One region of the Stenotrophomonas sp. 112478_Sma genome, then DNA from elsewhere that is predicted to be linked to it. Evidence: predicted binding sites of a transcription regulator. Region 1 holds the regulator's gene; the other holds the start of a gene.
The links. The regulator FliA, encoded in region 1, starts transcription of late flagellar genes. The targets are predictions, from matches to a motif close to TAAAGTTTNNCNNNCNNNGGCCGATAA.

Region 1 (7,223 bases):
CCGATGCGTCAGAAAACAGACACCACCTTCGAACCACCGCAACAGACAGATGCCAAGGGGAACTCGTTCCGTGCAGACCACCGACCACCCGCGTTCTCCCACCCCCACCCCGCCGTCCCCGTCCCGTGACCACAGCATGAAAATCAAACGATTCGTCGCCGCCGACATGCGCTCGGCCATGAACCTGGTGCGCAAGGAACATGGTCCCGATGCTGTGATCCTGTCCAACCGCCGGATCGAGGAAGGCGTCGAGATCGTCGCCGCAGCCAACTATGACGAGAGCGCGGTGCAACGCGCGCTGGAAGCCTCGCGGCGCGACGTGGCTCCGCCGCCGCCGAAACCGCGCACCGCCGCGGATGCAGTGATCGCCGCGGTCACCCGTCGCCGCTCCGCGACACCAGCCCAGCAGCCGGTGACGGCCACCACATCGGCCGTGGCCGCCCTCGCCCGCGCGGCCGTCGGTGCCACCGGCCGCACCCTGGACAGTGCGGACGAGATCGTGCCCACCCGCGGCAGTTCCGGCTTCGCTGCCACCCTGGCGCGTGCCACCGTCAACGATCCGGCACTGCCGGAGCAGATCTTCGCGCCGTTCGCGAGCGCCGTCGTGGCTCCCGCACCGGCGCCCGCCAACCGCGCCCGTTTCCTGATCGACCCGCCGCAGGACGAGCATCACGAATCCCCCGCGCCGGCAGTGCTGCCGCCGCCGCTGCCGATCACCGCTGCGGCCACTGCGCAGGCCGAGTCCGTGCACCCCGAGCCGCCGTACGCGCAGGACGTTGCCGAGACCACGCCAGCCCCTGCCGCTGCCGCTGAAGCGGAGACCGCGCCGGCCCCGGCGCCGCTCCTTGCCCCGGCGCCGGTACTGACGGTGGTTGCACAGGACGATGCCGAGATCCGCCAGCTGCGCCACGAAGTGGCCGGCATGCGCCAGGTCATCGAGCGCGAGATGAACCGCTTCACCGACGAGCGCCTGCGCGGCTGCCCGGTGCGGGCGACCGCCCTGGACCTGATGGACGAGTACGGATTCGATGCCGGGCTGGCCCGCGATGTGGCCATGCAGATACCGCTGGAAACCGAAGCCCACCGGGGCCGCGGGCTGATGCTGGGCCTGATCTCGCGCAGGCTGCCGATCGCGCCGGTCGATCCGCTGGAAGAAGGCGGCGTGATCGCTCTGGTCGGTCCAACCGGGGCCGGCAAGACCACCACCATCGCCAAGCTCGCCTCGCGCTTCGCCGAGAAGCACGCGCCGCGCGATGTGGCCCTGGTCACCACCGACACGCTGCGCATCGGTGCCCGCGAGCAGCTGTACGGCTATGGCCGCCAGCTCGGCATCGCGGTGCATGAAGCCAACAGCGGTACCGACCTGGACCAGCTGCTGGAGCGCCTGAAGGACTACAAGCTGGTGCTGATCGATACCGCCGGCCTGGGCCCGCGCGACCGCGCCCTGGCCGCCCAGCTGCAGTGGCTGCGTGCCGCCCGCCAGGTCCGCACCCTGCTGGTGTTGCCGGCCAATACCAGCTTCGGCGACATGGACGAGGTGGTGCGCCGCTTCGGCGCGGCCAACCTGCAGGGCCTGGTGCTGAGCAAGCTGGATGAGACCGGCCGCTTCGGCAACGCCCTGTCGGTCGCGGTGGACCACGCGCTGCCGATCACCTGGGTGACCGATGGCCAGGACGTTCCGGACGACCTGCACCGGGCCAGCGCGGCCAATCTCGTACTTCGCCTTGAAGATTTGCGCCGAGCGGCCGATATGCCCTGCAACCCGGAGTTGAACCATGCCGTCGCGTGAGTACGCCAAGCTGACCAAGACCTTCCCGCTGTCGGCCACCCGCAGCGAGCCGCTCGGCCCTGTGCGCACCATCGCCGTGACCGGTGGCAAGGGCGGCGTCGGCAAGACCAACGTCTCGGCCAACCTGGCCGTGGCGCTGGCCGGCATGGGCAAGCGCACGCTGCTGCTCGACGCCGACCTGGGCCTGGCCAACATCGACGTGATCCTGGGCCTGAATCCCACCCACACCCTGGCGGATCTGGTCGCCGGCCGCTGCTCGCTGGAAGACGTGATCGTCGAAGGTCCGAACGGCGTGCTGGTGGTGCCGGCCGCGTCCGGTCGGCGGCACATGGCCGAGCTGGCCCCGGCCGAGCACATCGGCCTGGTGAACGTGTTCTCCGAACTGGAACGCGAGCTGGACATCATGGTGGTGGACACCGCCGCCGGCATCACCGACGGCGTACTGACCTTCTGCCAGGCCGCACAGGACACCGTTGTCGTGGTCTGCGACGAGCCGGCCTCGATCACCGACGCCTACGCACTGATCAAGGTGCTGTCGCGCGAGCGCGGCGTGGACCGCATCCAGGTGGTGGCCAACATGGTGCGCGACCCCAACGAGGGCCGCGTACTGTATGAAAAGCTGACCCGGGTCTGCGAGAAGTTCCTTGCCGATGTCTCGCTGAACTACCTGGGCTGCGTGCCGCAGGATGACTGGCTGCGCCTGTCGGTGCAGCGCCAGCAGCCGGTGGTGAAGGCCTATCCATCCAGCCCGGCGGCGCTGGCGATCACCGAGATCGCCCGTCGCACCGCCCGCTGGCAGGCCCCCACCGAGCCACGCGGTGGCGTTGAATTCTTCCTCGAGCGCATCCTCAAGCAACGCGGGGTGGCAGCATGAAAGGCGCGGCCCAGTACAGGGAAGTCCAGCGCTCGGCGGCGACCGAGGTCATCGCCCAGCACTCGGACCTGGTGCGGCGCATCGCCCATCACCTGGCCGCACGCCTGCCGGCCAGCGTCGAAGTGGACGACCTGATCCAGGCCGGCATGATGGGCCTGATCGAAGCCTCGCGCAGCTACGACGCCGACCAGGGTGCCTCGTTCGAGACCTATGCCTCGATCCGCATCCGCGGCTCGATGATCGACGAGATCCGCCGCGGCGACTGGGTACCGCGCTCGGTGCATCGGCGCGCCCGCGATGCGGCCGCCACCATCCGCCGCCTGGAGCAGACCACGGGCCGTGCAGCCAGTGCCACCGAGGTGGCGGCGGCCATGGACATGCCACTGCCCGAATACCTGCGGCTGATGGAGGACGCCTCGCGCGGCCAGGTGCTGAGCCTGGAATCGCGCATCGAAGACCAGGGCGAACTGGACACCGTCGCCCAGGGCGGACCGACACCGCAGCAGGTCCTGGAACGTGGCGAGTTCGGCCGCGAACTGGGCAAGGCCATCGGCCATCTGCCCGAGCGCGAACAGCTGGTGCTCTCGCTGTACTACGAGCAGGAGCTGAACCTGAAGGAGATCGGCGCGGTGCTCGGCGTGAGCGAATCGCGCGTCTGCCAGATCCACGGCCAGGCCGTGCTGCGCCTGCGCGGCCGGCTGAAGATCTTCGAGGCCGCGGATGCCGGGCTTGAAGAATGAACATGCCTGCGGCGGCCACGGCCACCGCGGGCGACTGAACAACAAAGGAACTCCGCTTTGAACAAGAACATGCGCATCCTGATCGTCGACGACTTCTCGACCATGCGCCGCATCGTCAAGAATCTGCTGGGCGATCTGGGCTTCACCAACACCGCCGAAGCCGAGGACGGGCATGCCGCACTGTCGATGCTGCAGAGCCAGCCGTTCGACTTCGTGGTCACCGACTGGAACATGCCGGTGATGACCGGCATCGAGCTGCTCAAGGCGATCCGCGCCGATGCCAAGCTCAAGACCCTGCCGGTCCTGATGGTCACCGCCGAGGCCAAGCGCGAGCAGATCATCGAAGCGGCGCAGAGCGGCGTGAACGGCTACATCATCAAGCCGTTCACCGCGCAGACGCTGGAAGAGAAACTGGGCAAGATCTTCGAACGCCTGGCGGCCAGCGCCTGATGGACGCCACGGTCGACAAGAACGCCCTCGCCCTGCGCCTGCAGGAAGCCCTCGACGCGCTCGAATCCGGCGACGAGAGCGCCTGGCGCCAGCGCATCGACGCCCTGGTGGCCGCACGCACGCAGCCGATGATGAGCGGCCTGTCACGGCTGGCCCGCGAACTGGGCCAGGCCCTGGGCGAACTGCCGACCGTCCCCAGCGAGGCGGGCGAGCTGGACGACGCCTGCGCGCGCCTGGACCATGTGGTGGCGATGACCGAACAGGCCACGCACCGCACCCTGGACCTGGCCGAAGAGTGCCGCAGCCTCACCGAACAGCTGCGCGCCGAAGGCCTGCAGCCGGGGCAGGATGCGCAGCTGGAACGCATCCGCCACAACCTGACCGAGATTGCCCTGACCCAGAGCTATCAGGACCTGACCGGACAGATCATCCGTCGCGTGGTCGGCATCGTCCGCCGCGTGCACGAAGGCTTTGGCGCGCTGGGCCTGCCACCGGAGCAGCATCGCACCGATCCGGCGCTGGCCGGACCGGCACTGAAGGGACTGGACCGCCACGCGGTCTCTCAGAACGACGCCGACGACCTGTTGTCGGACCTGGGACTGTAAGCATGAGCGCGGTATCCGACGACATCACCGCCGATTTCATCATCGAGGCACAGGAAATCCTGGATCGCCTCGGCGAACAGCTGGTGTCGCTGGAACAGGCGCCGCAGGACGCCGACCAGCTCAACGCCGTGTTCCGTGGCTATCACACGCTCAAGGGCGGCGCCGGCTTCCTCGGCATCACCGCCATGGTCGAGCTGTGCCATGCCGCCGAAGAGGCACTGGGCGCCGCCCGCGCTGGCCAGGCGGTGCTGCAGCCGCATCACTTCGATGCCGCACAGCAATCACTGGACTACCTGCAATCGATGCTGGATGCCGTGTCTTCCGGCAACGAACCCGGCTATGCCCCGCCGGACCTGATCGCCCAGTTCGACGTGCACGGCGCTGCTGCGCCGGCCGCCGCCGCTCCCGCAGCAGCCGCGCCCGCTGCCGGTGACCTGATCACCGACGACGAGTTCGAGGCCCTGCTCGATCAGCTGCACGGCAGCAACGCCCCCACCGCGGTGGCGACGCCGGCCAAGGCCGACGATGGCCTGATCAGCGAGGATGAGTTCGAAGCCCTGCTGGACCAGCTGCACGGCGGCGCCGCCCCCGGCGCCAAACCCGTGGCTGCTCCGCCGGCGCCTGCGCCTGCACTGCCCGCACCGCGCCCCGCGGCCGCCGCTGCCAAGCCCGCGGCCAACAAGCCGGTGGCCGAGGCCGAGCACACCGTGCGCGTGGATACCAAGCGGCTGGATGCGATCGTCAACCTGATCGGCGAGCTGGTGCTGTCGCGCAACCGGCTCAAGACCCTGCGTGCGCGCCTGCGCGACGAGGAACTGGACCGCGCCGTGTCGACCCTGGACATCGCCACCGCGCGCCTGCAGTCGGCAGTGATGCGCACGCGCATGCAACCGGTCGGCAAGGTGTTCTCGCGCTTCCCCAAGGTCGCCCGCGATGTCGCCCGCTCGCTGAAGAAGGAAGTGGACCTGGAGCTGGTCGGCGCCGAAACCGAGCTTGACCGCAACCTGGTCGAGGCCCTGGCCGACCCGCTGGTGCACCTGGTCCGCAACGCCATCGACCACGGTGTGGAGATGCCCGATCTGCGCGAAGCACAGGGCAAACCACGCATGGGCCACGTGCGTCTGTCGGCCCAGCAGGAAGGCGACTACGTCAGCATCGAGGTGCAGGACGATGGCGCCGGCATCGATCCGGAAAAACTGCGCGCGAAAGCACGCGAAAAGGGCTTGATCGACCCGGAGGCGGCGGCCCGGCTGAGCAGCGAGGAATGCCTGCACCTGGTGTTCCTGCCCGGCTTCTCCACCAAGCAGCAGGTGACCGACATCTCCGGCCGCGGCGTCGGCATGGATGTGGTGCAGTCGCGCATCCGCGAGCTCAGTGGGCAGATCCAGATCCAGTCGGAACTGGGCCGGGGCAGCCGCTTCCTGATCCGCGTGCCGCTGACCCTGGCGATCCTGCCAACCCTGCTGGTGCAGGCCGGCGAGGACGTCTATGCGCTGCCGCTGGCGCGCGTGATGGAAGTGCTGCATGCACCGCGCACCTCGCTGGGCTGGTTCGATGGCCGGGCGGTGCTGGATCGTCGCTCGCACACCCTGCCGCTGGTCGATCTGCGCCAGTGGCTGGATGTGACGCCCGCCGCCTCGGCGCTGCTCACCATCGTGGTGCTGCAGGCCGGCGAGGCGCGCTTCGGCCTGGTCGTGGACCAGGTCCGTGGGCGCGAGGAAGTGGTCATCAAGCCATTGCCGAAGGCCCTGCGCGGCCTGCGCGGCTACGCCGGTGCGACGCTGATCGGTGATGGCCGGATGGCCCTCATCCTCGACGTGGATGGCCTGCGATGACGCTCGCCGGGCATGGCCCGGCGCTACCGGAAACGGCCTCGCGCGATAGCGCCGGGCCATGCCCGGCGAACCAGAAACTGTGACTACCGTCTGTACGCGATCGACCGGTGTCTCAAGTCCCATTCACACACGCCGATACCGGACCCATGGATAGACTCAGCCTCATCGGACTCTTTCTCGCCCTGGCCTCGCTGGTCGGCGGCAGCATCCTCAAGGGCGCCGGACTGGCGTCCCTGTGGTCGCCTGCGGCGTTCGTGATCGTCATCGTCGGCACCATCGCCGCGATCCTGCTGCACACCGCACCCGCCGTATTCAGGCATGCCTTCCGGATCGTGCGCTGGGTCGTGCGCCCGCCGCACAGCGATCGTCGCGAGCTGATCCAGCAGATCGTCGAGTGGAGCAACATCGCCCGCCGCCAGGGCCTGCTGGGCCTGGAAGCGCAGGTGGAAGCGCAGCAGGATCCGTTCCTGCGCAAAGGCCTGCAGCTGCTGGTCGACGGCGTCGAGCCCGAATCGATCCGGCACATGCTGGAGATCGAGCTGGGCAGCCAGGAACACCGTGACCAGGCCGCTGCCAAGGTCTTCGAGGGCATGGGCATCTATGCGCCGACGCTGGGCATCATCGGTGCGGTGCTGGGCCTGATCGCCGTCATGAAGAACCTGGCCGACCCCAGCAAGCTGGGGCATGGCATCGCCGCCGCCTTCACCGCCACCATCTACGGCATCGCGTCGGCCAACCTGCTGTTCCTGCCGATCGCCGCCAAGCTGAAGGGGGTGATCGCCCACAACAGCCGCGACCGCGAGATGGTCATCGAAGGCCTGATCTCGATCGCGCAGGGCGAGAACCCGCGGAACATCGAAACCAACCTGTCCGGCTTCCTGCACTGACATGGCCCGCCGCAGACACCACGAAGAGCACGCCAACCATGAA
Region 2 (7,223 bases), 1.8 Mb from region 1:
ATCTCACCGGAGACGATGGTGCTGGCGATGTCGGTGCCCGGGGCGGAGATGCACCAGTTGGCGGCGGCACCGCAGATGCTGGAGCTGTCGTCGAGCACATAGTCGGTTTCGCCATCGTCGGCGACCGGCTGGCGCACGTTGGCCACGGCCAGCCAGTAGGGTTCGATCTCCGGCTTCCAGCGCGGCAGGGCCGCAGTGATGCCCGCGACGGCTCCGCTGCCGTTGCCGGCCGACCACACCTGGATCAGGGTCGACCCGGGGGCAGCGTCGCTGCCTGCGTAGATGCTGCCGTAGACGTCGTAATCCGCGCCAATCGCGGCGTACTGGCGGTCGAGCGCCGCGGCACTCATGTTGCGGGTCGAGATGCCCCAACTGTGGTTGATGGCGCGCACGCCCTGCGCCTGGACCTGCGCATACATGTCCAGTACGGCGTCGTCGTCCGGGTCGGTGCGGTACACCGCGCGGGGGCGATAGAAACCATCCGGATCCAGGCGCCACTCATAGTAGGTGTCACCGAACACGCGCGCTGCCGTCAGGTCGGCACCGAAGGCCACGCCATGCATGCCGGTGCCGTCGCGGTTGGCGCCGATGGTGCCCAGCACGTGGGTGCCATGATCGGCGTAGCTGAAGCCGTAGGGCAGGCCGGCCGCGATCAGGCGACCGGCGAGCGCCGCCGGCACCCCGGCACCGAGGCCGTAATAGTTGTAGCCGGGTTGTTCGCCGCGGGTCTGCGAGCAGGCCCCTTCGCCGGCGACGATCCCCGCCGTCGCGCAGTCCGGGCCGATGGTGATGCTGGTGGTGTTGCGGCCGGCGAATTCCGGGTGGGCCAGCGCCGAGCCGGAATCGAACAGCGCCAGGCGTACACCCTGGCCGGTCAGGCCGCGGGCATAGGCATGGTCGGCCCCCATCGCGGCCAGGCCCCAGTCGGCATTGAACTCGTCGCTGTGCCAACTGGCGGCGTCGCCCGCTTTGCCCAGGACCGGGGTGGACGTGGCCTGCGCCGAAGCACCAACGGTTGCGTCCGTCTGTGCATGGCCCGGCTGGGCCCACGCCGCCTGCAGCTGGCGCTGCTGCTGCCAGGCATCGAGTGAATCGGAGGCCATCGCCGGCAGGGCGGCTGCCAGTAGCAGGGAGCTGGCCACCGCGAGTGCCAGCGGGCGTTGCAAGGGGGAACGGGAGCGGGACGAACGGCCATGCAGCGGGTGATTCATCAGGCAAACTTCCTTGATTGACGGTCTACCCAGCCGCTAACTGTCCTGGATGCGTTTCACCCCCAGCGATGTGACGGGAATTTTGTTAACGCGTTAATGTTTCGTGACGAAAGCCACACTTTTCGCACCCTGCCGCATCAGTCTGTACACGCGTCCCTGAAGATTGACGGTGTGCCGGCCGGTCGCGCAGTTTCGTTTTTGCCCCTCATTGAACAGGAACGTCATGGCTGTCAGACGCATCGTCGCCAACATCGCCACGCCCGATCCGGCGCGCGCCGCCGCGTTCTACGGTGGCATCCTCGGCATGCCGGTGGTGATGGATCATGGCTGGATCGTCACCTGCGCCGGGCAGGACACTGCACCTGCGCAGCTCAGTTTCGCCAGCGAGGGCGGATCGGGTACGCCGGTGCCGGACCTGTCGATCGAGGTGGACGATCTGGATGACGTTCTGCAACGGATCCGCAGCGCTGGCATCGACGTCGTGTATGGCCCCGTCGAGGAGCCATGGGGCGTGCGCCGGTTCTATGTGCGGGACCCGTTCGGGCGCCTGCTGAACCTCCTCAGCCACGGCTGAGGCGCGTCGCTCAGTCCTGCTGACCCGGTTCGTCGCGGCCCTGTGGACCTTGATCGGACTGCTGGCGCTGCTGTTGTGCGCGGGCGTGGCGTGCATGCCCGCCTTCGCGACCGATCGCGGCCATGTGCTGGCGATCGCGGCTGATGGCTTCGCCTCCTTTGCGGCCGGCAATGCGCGCCTCGGCGGGACTGAATTCATGGGCGTTGCCGGAGGCATGGGCGGCGCGCCCACCCTTGGCGGCGATCGCGCGCTGCATGCGCTGGTCCATCGACGCGAACCCGCGGTTGCTGCTGGCCATAGGGGATCTCTCTCGGCGTGGCGGAGCCTCATGCTTGCCGACGGCAGGCTAACGGTACGTCCGCAGATGGCGCGTGGTCTTCACGTTCTGCCTGCCTGTCGTTGACGCTGCACTTGCGCAGCGCCGCTATCGCCCTGGACACAGGCCACGCCTAGAATCGGTTCATCCCGGTAGCTCCCGGGCGCTGTTGAGTGAATGGACTCAATGAAGATTCTGTTGACCGGAAGTTCCGGGCGGATCGGACGCGCGATCTTCGGCGCGTTGGCGGCCACCCATGAAGTCATCGGGCTGGACCGCAGCCCGTTCGCCACTACACGCATCATTGCCGATGTCACCAACACGAAGGCACTGGAGCGTGCCGTGCGCGGCGTGGATGCGGTGATCCACACCGCTGCGCTGCATGCACCGCATGTCGGGCTGGTGCCGGACACGGTGTTCCAGCAGATCAACGTGGAGGCGACCGCGCAGCTGCTGCGGCTGGCGCGTGACGCCGGCGTCGGACGCTTCGTGTTGACCAGCACCACCGCCCTGTATGGCCATGCCGTGGTGGCAGGCGGTTGTCGCTGGATCGACGAAGACACTGAACCCCTGCCCAGGACCATCTACCACCGCACCAAGCTGCAGGCCGAGGCGCTGGCCGAAGCCGCGGCATCGGAGGCGTTCGCCGTGCGCGTGCTGCGCATGGGCCGCTGCTTCCCCGAGCCTCCCGAGCGCATGGCGATGTTCCGCCTGCACCGGGGCCTGGATGCACGCGATGTGGCCAGCGCGCATGCCGCGCTGCTGCACAACGGGGGCGCACCGTTCCAGCGCTACATCGCCTGCGCGCCGACCCCCTTCCGGCGCGAGGACTGCCTGGAACTGGCCACCCAGCCACGCCGGGTGCTGGCGCGGCGCGCACCGCAGCTGCTGGCCGAGTTCGAGCGCCGCGGCTGGCCACTGCCGCTGAGCATCGACCGCGTGTACGACGGCAGCCGTGCGGTTGCGGTGCTGGGCTGGCAGCCGCGCTACGGTCCGGACGATGTACTGCAGCAGTACGCGGCAGGCAGCATCGAAGTGCTGCCACGCACGCAGTGGTTGAAGGACCGGGTGGTCGAGTAGGTTCGCCGCACGTATGAGCCATCCCAAACTGAGTGCATTCAGCTTGACGCAGGGCAACGACTCAACCCCGCCGCGGAACGGCCGCTAACCCGGTGCGCCCTTGCGGTGCCGGGCATCGCCCGGCTCAGACAGGTCGCCGCGCGAGGGATCGCGCACCAGCGCGGCGCCAACGCGGTGCCGGATGTCCTGACCTGCCTTGCGGACCCTCCCATGCCGTCTTCCCGCTCCGCCGCTGCCCGTCGTCCGGGCAGCATCGCCCACAAGCTGATGCTGGGCACCGCTGCCATCGCGCTGTTGTGCTTCGGCCTGACCGCCTTTCTGATCTACCGCCAGGCCAGTGCCAGCCTGATCAACGCGTCGCGGCAGACCATGGCCAGCGAGGCGCATGCCGAAGCGCGCCAGGTTGCGGCCGATCTGGGCACCGCCTTCGCCAGCAACGATGCCATGGTCGAGGCCGTCCTGGCCCAGCGCGCGCGGGGCGACCAGCCTGATCGTGCCAGCCTGGCGGCCGTGCTCGGCGAACAGCTGCGCGCGCACCCGGAGTGGCTGGGCAAGAGCACCATGTGGGAGGCCGATGCCTTCGATGGCAGGGACGCGGAGTTCGTCAACAGCGAGGCCCATGACGCCACCGGTCGCTACATGAGCTACTGGGCCTGGCAGGATGGCAAACCGCAGCAGTCGGTGATGACCGACTACACCGACACCGCCAGCGGTTCCGGTGACTGGTACATGGGGCCGAGCCGCGACAAGCTGCCCAAGGTGAGCGAGCCCTATGCCTATGAGATCGCCGGCCAGAAGGTGCTGATGAGCACCCTGAGCACGCCCATCGTGGAGAACGGCACGTTCCTCGGCGTGTTCACCGTCGATTTCTCGCTGGCGGCACTGCAGAAGCATCTGGCGACGCTTGCGCCGATGGGAGCAGGCCGCGTTGAACTGCTTTCGCCCAAGGGCGTAGTCCTGGCTTCGGCCGACGCCGCCGAGATCGGCAAGCCGCGCACCGATGCCTTCACCCGCGACATGCTGGCCGGAATCGCGGCCGACAGGACCGTCGAAGCGTTCGAGCCGGATGCCGCCGGCAATGTGCGCCTGTACGTGCCACTGCGGGTTGGCGATGCCCCGCAGCGCTTCGCGCTGGGTGTGGTGGTGCCGCATGCCGTTATCGTGGCCGAGGCTCGCCAGCTGCTGTGGCTGACGCTGCTGGTCGGCGTGCTGGCCGCGCTGACATTGAGCGCCGGTGTCTACCTGCTGCTGCGTCACCTGGCGATCCGGCCGCTGGCGCAGGCGGTACGCATTGCAGGTGACGTGGCGGCGGGCAAGCTGGACACCGCGCTGCCGGCGCGCGGCAACGATGAGGTCGGGCGCCTGCTCGAGGCGATGCAGGGCATGCGGGGACAGCTGCAGGCTGTGATGGCGGCGCAGGCGGAGATGGCACGCCGCCATGATGCGGGCGAGCTCAGTTACCGGATGGACGCGGCGGCCTTCCCGGGGGAGTACGGTCGCATGGTGGCCGACAGCAATCAGCTGGTGGCGTCCAGCAATGCGGTCACCCAGCGGCTGGTGGACGTGATGCAGCGCTACGCGGTGGGCGATCTGAGCGTGGACATGGAGCCGCTGCCGGGCGAGAAGGCGGTGTTCACCGCCGCCATGGCCACCACCAAGAGCAACCTGGCGGCGATCAACGAGCAGATCCAGCAGCTGGCCGCCGCTGCTGCCGCCGGCGACTTTGCCGTGCGTGGTGACAGTGAGCGGTTCGAGCACGATTTCCGCCGCATGGTGACCACGCTGAACGCGATGATGCAGGCCAGCGACCACAACCTCGCGGCGCTTTCCACGCTGCTGCGCGCCATCGCCGCCGGCGATCTCAGTGCACGCATGCAGGGCGACTTCCATGGTGTGTTCGCGGTGATGCGCGACGATGCCAACAGCACCGCGCAACAGCTGACCCATATCGTCGGCCAGATCCAGCAGTCAGCGGCGAGCATCCGCCTGGCGGCCGGCGAGATCGCCGCGGGCAACAGCGATCTGTCACGTCGCACAGAACTGCAGGCGGCCAACCTGGAAGAAACGGCAGCGTCGATGGAGGAGTTGACCTCCACCGTGCGCCAGAATGCCGATCATGCCCTGCAGGCGAACACGTTGGCCGCATCGGCGGCGGACGTGGCCAGCGAAGGCGGAAAGGTGGTCGGCCAAGTGGTACAGACCATGCAGCAGATCGAAACCTCATCGCAGCGCATCGCCGAGATCATCTCGGTGATCGACGGCATCGCCTTCCAGACCAACATCCTGGCCCTTAACGCCGCCGTTGAGGCCGCGCGTGCGGGCGAGCAGGGACGCGGCTTCGCCGTGGTGGCCAGCGAAGTGCGCGCGCTGGCCCAGCGCTCGGCCGCAGCGGCGAAGGAAATCAAGGGACTGATCGACGCATCGGTGGCCCAGGTCGGCAGTGGTGCGCAGCTGGTGCACCGCGCAGGCAACACCATGCAGGAGATCGTCGGCCAGGTCGGGCGGGTCAACGAGATCATGGCCGAGATCTCGGCCGCCTCACGCGAGCAGTCGGCCGGCATCGAGCAGGTCAACCAGACCGTGGTGCAGATGGATGAAACCACCCAGCAGAATGCGGCGCTGGTGGAAGAGGCCAGTGCTGCCGCGCGCGCGATGGAAGAGCAGGCCGAGCAGCTTGCGGTGGCGGTGTCCCGCTTCCGGCTGCAGTCGGCCACGGGCACGACGGCCACGCTGCGCGCGGCCTGACGCCGGAAACGAAGACGCCCGGCGGGGGCCGGGCGTCGGTTGCATCCTTGCCGCGCGTCCGTGCGCAGGTCTGAGTGGCTCAGAACATTCCTTCAAACGGGTTCCAGCGGATCCGGCCTTCCACCTTTTCCAGGTAATAGCTGTAGTTGGTGCTGGAGGCGACCAAGACATTGAAGGCGATGAACACCGCGCGGCCGACGATGTCGGGCAGGAACATCGTGATGGCCGCCAGGGCGATGGCGATGCCGATCACCACCAGCGCCTTGCGCCACATGCCCAGGATCAGCAGGTAGATGGGGCCGAAGAACAGGGCAAAGATGTTCAGGTTGATCTTCAGGCGGTCGCCGAAGGACAGGGCCCGCCAGGCCTGCTTGAAGCCGGGCTCCTTGGGCGCGCCGTGCTGGCGGTAGAAGTTGAAGCGGAATTGCCACTTGGGGCTGAAGTGGGTGAGGTCGACGGTATTCATGGGAGGAACTTCCCTGTGAGAAAACGTTTTCATGCTACCGGAAATGCCTATTCAGGATCCAGCGCTGCGTGCCTGGAACGTGATACATGTCCTTTGCAGGCGCAGGCCTCACCGGCTTGCACGTCACCCATCCGCCTTGTTTTTAGGATAGGGTGCGCAGTTCCGCTGCCGCCCGGTTGGACCCGCGCGGCAGCGGGGATGTCCACGGAGGTTGCATGACCACACCCGCTACACCGGAAAACGCACCGGGACCGGTGCTTCTGCCCACACCCGAAGTGGTGCAGGCCCAACAACTGCTCGCCCGCCAGCAACTGGCGGTGGCGATGGACCGTGCGCGCACCGCTGCCCTGCAGGACGCGGCCGGCGTCGTCCTGCAGGACGAGTAACGCGCGCTGCTGAAGTACGATCGATCGCGTTGGCCCCGCCGCCAGCGCGATCGCCGAGGGATGTGTCGCCGCCCGTTTTGCTCGATCCAATGGCGGTCGATCCGGCAGGCCGTCGGCAGCCTCGCCTGCTGTTTGCTGAATGGGGAGAAATCCCGGCGTAGGCCTTCGCACCCGGCTTACATGTAGCGGCCTAGACTGGGCCGCATTTTCGATTCCGCCCCGTTGGAGATCGTGTGGGTTCCGGTAGTGACAGACAGCGACTGCGCGGCCTCAGGCCGACGCAGCCAGGACAAGTGCGGGCGCCGGGAAGGCGCGCCGGGAACCTTCGTGCATGCAGCCTGGCCCGGACGGCCGGCCATGCCGACTGCGCGGAGTAGGCGCCGATGGGGGTGCAGACCATCCATGCGGAGGCGGAATCGCCCGGGCCTGACGCCGGCTGGGCGCT

Region 2: the regulator FliA is predicted to act here: its motif matches at 3,243-3,269, upstream of ACZK08_RS17140 (methyl-accepting chemotaxis protein).

What each region holds. Positions count from the first base shown of each region.
Region 1 covers NZ_CM151072.1:1,954,216-1,961,438, reverse strand. Annotated here, with positions in the region: gene flhF (flagellar biosynthesis GTPase FlhF) at 137-1,789, shown strand; gene ACZK08_RS09130 (MinD/ParA family ATP-binding protein) at 1,776-2,663, shown strand; gene ACZK08_RS09125 (RNA polymerase sigma factor FliA) at 2,660-3,403, shown strand; gene cheY (chemotaxis response regulator CheY) at 3,461-3,853, shown strand; gene ACZK08_RS09115 (protein phosphatase CheZ) at 3,853-4,458, shown strand; gene ACZK08_RS09110 (chemotaxis protein CheA) at 4,461-6,293, shown strand; gene ACZK08_RS09105 (flagellar motor protein) at 6,440-7,180, shown strand; gene motD (flagellar motor protein MotD) at 7,182-7,223, shown strand, end outside.
Region 2 covers NZ_CM151072.1:3,771,660-3,778,882, reverse strand. Annotated here, with positions in the region: gene ACZK08_RS17160 (autotransporter domain-containing protein) at 1-1,211, opposite strand, end outside; gene ACZK08_RS17155 (VOC family protein) at 1,435-1,785, shown strand; gene ACZK08_RS17150 (hypothetical protein) at 1,796-2,083, opposite strand; gene ACZK08_RS17145 (NAD-dependent epimerase/dehydratase family protein) at 2,288-3,181, shown strand; gene ACZK08_RS17140 (methyl-accepting chemotaxis protein) at 3,392-5,926, shown strand; gene ACZK08_RS17135 (DUF2628 domain-containing protein) at 6,006-6,392, opposite strand; gene ACZK08_RS17130 (hypothetical protein) at 6,608-6,778, shown strand; gene mdoH (glucans biosynthesis glucosyltransferase MdoH) at 7,162-7,223, shown strand, end outside.